Regions from separate parts of the Buttiauxella sp. 3AFRM03 genome, predicted to be linked through region 1. Evidence: predicted binding sites of a transcription regulator. Region 1 holds the regulator's gene; the other holds the start of a gene.
What was found. The regulator sigma-54, encoded in region 1, starts transcription at its own class of promoters, with help from an activator protein. The targets are predictions, from matches to a motif close to GTTGGCACANNTTTCGCTNT.

Region 1 (3,168 bases):
TGCCACTTCATGCTCGTGCTCGTCGAGGTATCGGCTACTTACCGCAAGAAGCGTCTATTTTCCGCCGTTTAAGTGTGTTCGATAACTTAATGGCTGTGCTGCAAATCCGTGACGATCTTTCTGTTGAGCAGCGTGATGACCGCGCTAATGAGCTGATGGAAGAATTCCACATCGAACATTTGCGTAATAACCTCGGGCAGTCATTGTCTGGTGGCGAGCGTCGTCGTGTCGAAATTGCCCGAGCATTAGCCGCAAATCCAAAATTTATTCTTCTGGATGAACCTTTTGCTGGTGTTGACCCAATATCCGTCATCGACATCAAGCGAATCATTGAGCATCTGCGCGACAGTGGGCTCGGGGTGTTGATTACTGACCATAACGTACGCGAAACGCTGGCTGTTTGTGAACGTGCCTACATCGTAAGCCAGGGCCATTTAATCGCCCATGGCACTCCAGCCGAAATCCTGGAAGACGAGCATGTTAAGCGCGTGTATCTGGGCGAAGAGTTCAGACTCTGATAGGGTAGTAAAAATTATAATATTTATACTCAAAATAATTCGAGTTGCAGGTAGGCGACAAGGGAGTTCATCCCAGGAGCTTACTTGAGTAAGTGACTGGGGTGAAGGAGTGCAGTCAACACCCCTGCAGCTCGAAGTATGACGAGTATAACCTGAGGAAGCTCGCTCTGAATATGAAGCAAGGTTTGCAATTACGGCTTAGCCAACAACTTGCTATGACTCCCCAGTTACAGCAGGCAATTCGTCTGTTGCAACTTTCGACGTTAGAGCTACAGCAAGAACTTCAGCAAGCACTGGAAAGTAACCCACTGCTTGAGCAAACCGATCTGCATGAAGAAGTTGAAACTCAGGAAGTACGTGAAAACGAAGCATTAGATACCCGTGAGGCGCTTGAGCAAAAAGAAATGCCTGACGAGTTACCGCTGGATACCAGTTGGGACGAAATCTACACCGCAGGCACTCCATCAGGAACCGGAAGCGATTATATCGACGACGAATTGCCGGTTTATCAGGGGGAAACGACCCAGTCTCTTCAGGATTATCTGATGTGGCAGGTTGATCTCACCCCGTTTTCAGATACTGACACAGCAATTGCGACCTCTATTGTCGATGCCGTTGACGAAATGGGTTATCTCACAGTTTCTCTGGAAGAAATTCTGGAAAGCATGGGTGATGACGAAATCACCCTCGACGAAGTGGAAGCCGTACTCAAACGCGTTCAACGCTTCGATCCTGTGGGTGTTGCCGCACGTGATCTACGCGATTGCCTGCTCATACAGCTTTCACAGTTCGCTCGCGAAACGCCATGGTTAACCGAAGCCAGCTTGATTGTCAGCGATCACCTGGATCTGCTCGCTAACCATGACTTCCGCAGCCTGATGCGCGTCACCCGTCTGAAAGAAGAGGTGCTGAAAGAGGCAATGTGCCTGATTCAGTCTCTTGACCCACGCCCAGGGCAATCCATTCAGACCGGTGAACCGGAATATGTCATACCGGATGTTCTGGTGAAAAAAACGCAAGGTCACTGGACTGTAGAACTCAATGCCGACAGCCTCCCTCGTCTGAAAATAAACCAGCAGTATGCTGCAATGGGCACCAGTGCCCGCAATGACAGCGACTCGCAATTTATTCGCAGTAATCTGCAAGAAGCAAAGTGGCTGATTAAGAGCCTGGAAAGCCGGAACGACACGCTGCTGCGCGTCAGTCGCTGTATCGTTGAACAGCAACAAGGCTTTTTTGAACACGGCGAAGAGCACATGAAACCGATGGTGCTTGCTGATATCGCTCAGGTCGTAGAAATGCATGAATCGACCATTTCCCGAGTGACCACGCAAAAATATTTACATAGCCCACGCGGCATTTTTGAATTGAAGTATTTCTTCTCAAGCCACGTTAATACCGAAGGTGGAGGTGAAGCCTCCTCGACGGCAATTCGTGCATTAGTGAAGAAATTAATTGCTGCGGAAAACCCTGCGAAACCACTGAGTGATAGCAAGTTAACGACTATGCTATCGGATCAGGGGATCATGGTGGCACGCCGCACTGTTGCGAAGTACCGAGAGTCTTTATCCATACCACCGTCAAATCAGCGTAAACAGTTGGTTTGACTTAACCGATAAGGAAGACACTATGCAGCTCAACATTACAGGACATAACGTCGAAATCACTGACGCACTGCGCGAATTTGTGAGTACGAAGTTTGCCAAACTGGAGCAGTACTTCGATAGAATTAACCAAGTCTATATTGTGTTAAAAGTGGAAAAAGTCACGCATATTGCCGATTCAACGCTTCATGTAAATGGTGGTGAAATTCATGCCAGCGCGGAAGGGCAGGATATGTATGCGGCGATTGACGGTCTGATTGATAAACTGGCTCGCCAGTTAACCAAACATAAAGATAAACTAAAACAACACTGATAATCCGGGCAACTGTATAAGCAGTTACCCAAAATAATTCGAGTTGCAGAAAGGCGGCTACACAGTGAATCCCCATGAGCTTACTCTGGTAAGTGACTGGGGTGAGCGAGGAAGCCAACGCATATGCAACTTGAAGTATGAAGGGTAAAGACGGCTCGTTGCGTGGAGTAACGAGCCGTTAGCATAACAGGGTGCTTAGGTGAACTTATGATGAACAACGATTCTGCTCTACAACTTAGTCAAGTCCTGAACAAGGAATGTACCCGTACCAACGTACATTGCCAGAGTAAAAAGCGTGCACTGGAAATCATCAGTGAACTGGCAGCAAAACAGCTCGGCCTGCCACCACAAGTGGTATTTGAGGCTGTATTGACGCGCGAACGCATGGGCAGTACCGGTATCGGAAATGGCATCGCCATTCCCCATGGGAAACTGGAAGAAGATACGACTCGTGCCGTTGGGGTGTTTATTAAACTGGAAACCCCTATCGCTTTTGACGCCATCGATAACCAACCGGTTGACCTGATGTTTGCGCTGCTTGTTCCTGCGGATCAAACAAAAACGCACTTACATACTTTGTCTCTGGTAGCAAAACGTCTGGCTGACAAAACGATTTGCCGCCGCCTGCGTTCTGCACAGAGCGATGAAGAGCTTTATCAGATCATTACCGAAACAGAACAAGGTAGTGAAAGTGAATAATCTGGCTGCGGTCACGGGTATGCCGCAGCAAGAA
Region 2 (3,168 bases), 310 kb from region 1:
CGGGTTCACCTGGCGAGCGTAGTCGAGGCACTTCTCAACATCGAACTGCAAATATGGCAACAGGTCGATTTTGTTGAGTAGCATTAATGAAGAGGCGGCAAACATATGCGGGTATTTCAGCGGTTTGTCTTCGCCTTCGGTCACCGAAAGCACCGCCACTTTATGGCGTTCGCCCAAATCAAAACTCGCCGGACACACCAGGTTGCCGACATTTTCGATAAACAGAATGCCGTTGCGCTCAAGCGGCAGGCGTTGCATGGCGTCGCGGATCATCTGCGCATCAAGGTGGCAGCCTTTACCGGTGTTCACCTGAATCGCTGGCGTGCCGGTGGCGCGAATGCGTTCGGCATCGTTTACGGTTTGCTGGTCGCCTTCAATCACCGCGCAAGGTACACGGCCAATCAGGCGTTTCAGACTTTCCGTCAACAGTGTTGTTTTACCGGAGCCGGGGCTGGAAACCAGGTTCAGCACCAGTTGCTGCTGTTTCGCGAACTGTTCGCGGTTATAGATGGCGAGCTGGTTATTTTTATCCAGCACGTTGAGTTCGATTTCCAGCATCCGGCGTTGAGTCATACCTGGCGCGTGAGTGCCTGCGGCACCATGGCCATAATGCAGGTCGCCTTGTTCATCGGCGGTGGGGGCAAATTTAACTCCAGTGATTGGCGTTAAAGCCCGTGCGGCTGGCGCGAAAGGTGCGCTACGGAATCCAGAATGCGGGTTGCGCTCGTCGCCTTCTATATACAGGTTGCCTTCAGCGCAACCACAAGTACTACACATGATTCGTCTCCTCTACTTCCAGACGCTTAATCTGCACGCCATCATCGGCAACGATGCGTAAATTGCTGCCCTCGCACAACGGACAACGCCGGACTAGCTGGGTTAACAAGGTGATGTGCTGCTGGCAGTCATAGCACCAGCATTCCGCTTCTTGCTGATGGATATGAAGCTGGCAACCTTCAGCGAGGGTGTCGCGGCACACCAGTTCGAAACAGAACTCCAGCGCGCTTTGTTCAACGCAGGAGAAGGCACCCACTTCCAGCCAGACGGCGGTGACACGTGTCGCGCCGTGTTGTCGGGCTTGAGCTTCGATGAGTTCCAGTGCGCGTTGGCAGAGAGTGATTTCGTGCATGTTGCCTCCGGGGTATCTGGGGGGAGGTAATGCAAGGATGGTGCCAGGGTTTATATCCATTTCTCTGACAGACCGAATTTATTCCGTTCACTGAAAGTTTACCGATCCCTGAACTTACCGAAACGGTGAACGTATCAAGGGTGCTACCGCAGCACCCTTGATAATCCCGGCTCCCGGCGATTTATGCCGGACTCAAAGGTCAACGTCAAAAGCTAAGGTCAAAAGCCGAACCGGTTTTGACCTTGAGTCCCGGTATAAATTGCCCCAGCGTTACCCATAAGTCAGGGCTGAGCTGCCGGGAGCAGCGAAAGAGAGCGATCGCCGGGAGCGAGTCGCGAACGACCCTGAACGTTGGGGATAAGCTGGGGTTTACCGCGCAGCGGCAATTTAATCACCGGGCGCCGGGGTCGCCAGGGGGCTGGCGTGAGCCACCTGGCACGTTCACCGTTCACAGATATATGAAGGACCTGAGATCTCCCGGGTGAACGGAACACCACCTTACTCAGCATAAACAATGCTGACATTCCCCCGTCAAACATGTCGAAATGACATGTCAATCGTGTGGTTACTCACTCGCAATTAATACAAAAATCAATAATTTCAAAAAGATACAATGTTGGCACGAAACGTGCTCTGTAGACGCAACAGCAAAAACAGAGTGATTTAATAATGAACATTTGGGAACTGAGCGAAAAAGCCGAATACATTGCCGACAAGCACCAACGCTTGCTCACGCAGTGGCAACATTACTGCAATAGCTTGATTCAGGGCATCACCCTTTCTAAGGCCAAACTGCATCACGCCGTGGGATGCAACCCTGATGATTCACTGCGCTTCTTCTTATTTGACCATTTCGTCATTCACGTCCGCCTGGCAGAAGGCTTCAACAGCCACACCATCGAGTACTACGTCGAGAAGCGTAACGGCGAAGACAGAGTGTTGATTGCTAAAGCAATTCTTGATGACGAAGGCCGTATCGATAGCACCATCAGCAACCGTAGTCGCGACGATGTGCTCGAGCATTACCTCGAAAAAATCCATCCGGTATACGAAAGCCTGTACAGCGCAGTTCACAGCGACACGCCTGTGTCGATGGGCCAACTGCAACAAAGCTCTCAGGCTTGATAGTCATGCGGGGTGTCGAAAACTGTCGAAACGGCAGCCGTCGGCACTATTTCGTCAAAAATGATGAAAATGATGAAAATGATGAATCGCTTTATAATCGCCGACTCCAAACTCTGCATGGGTTGCCATACCTGCGAGGCGGCTTGCTCTGAAACGCACCGCCTGCACGGCCTGCAATCCATGCCACGCCTGAAAGTGATGCGTGACGCGAATGATTCCGCGCCGCAAATGTGCCATCACTGTGAAGATGCGCCTTGTGCTGGCGTCTGTCCGGTAAATGCCATTAAACGCGTTGATGGCGCAGTACAGCTTAATGAAAGCCTGTGCGTCAGTTGCAAACTGTGCGCTATCGCCTGCCCATTCGGTTCTATCGAATTCTCCGGCAGCCGCCCCATTCATATCCCGGCTAATGCCAACAGCCCGAAAGCGCCTCCTGCACCGCCAGCCCCTGCGCGTGTCAGCACGCTTATCGACTGGGTGCCGGGCATCCGCGCTATCGCCGTGAAATGCGACTTGTGCAGTTTCGACGAAGACGGCCCGGCGTGCGTACGGACCTGCCCAACTAAAGCGCTGCGCGTGGTTGATAACAACGACATTGCCAAATCAAGCAAACGCAAACGTGAATTGACCCTGAGCACCACGCTTGGCGATCTCACCCTGTTTACCCAGCCTGAGGTAAAAAAATGAGTGCATTTATCCTGATTCATTGGGCACTAATGGGATTTGTGCTAAGCGCAGTGCTGGCAGGAATCACGGCATTTAATAAACCGCTGAGCGGTTTTATCGCCGGGATTGGCGGAGCTATCAGTTCGGTGCTGGTGCTGATTGCCGGTTTCGATGCCTTAACCGGCTTTAGCGGTATGGCACAAGTCTGGCAACTGCATTTACAGCTCAACGCCTTTAACGGCATCTGG

Region 2: hycA (formate hydrogenlyase regulator HycA) is a predicted target of sigma-54. The motif match lies at 1,745-1,764, and genes of this name have one in related genera.

What each region holds. Positions count from the first base shown of each region.
Region 1 is NZ_CP033076.1:3,528,261-3,531,428, reverse strand. Features, by position in the region: gene lptB (LPS export ABC transporter ATP-binding protein) at 1-518, shown strand, start outside; gene rpoN (RNA polymerase factor sigma-54) at 692-2,125, shown strand; gene hpf (ribosome hibernation promoting factor) at 2,148-2,435, shown strand; gene ptsN (PTS IIA-like nitrogen regulatory protein PtsN) at 2,643-3,134, shown strand.
Region 2 is NZ_CP033076.1:3,222,520-3,225,687, reverse strand. Features, by position in the region: gene hypB (hydrogenase nickel incorporation protein HypB) at 1-777, opposite strand, end outside; gene hypA (hydrogenase maturation nickel metallochaperone HypA) at 770-1,129, opposite strand; gene hycA (formate hydrogenlyase regulator HycA) at 1,799-2,254, shown strand; gene D8682_RS16415 (4Fe-4S dicluster domain-containing protein) at 2,336-2,941, shown strand; gene hycC (formate hydrogenlyase subunit 3) at 2,938-3,168, shown strand, end outside.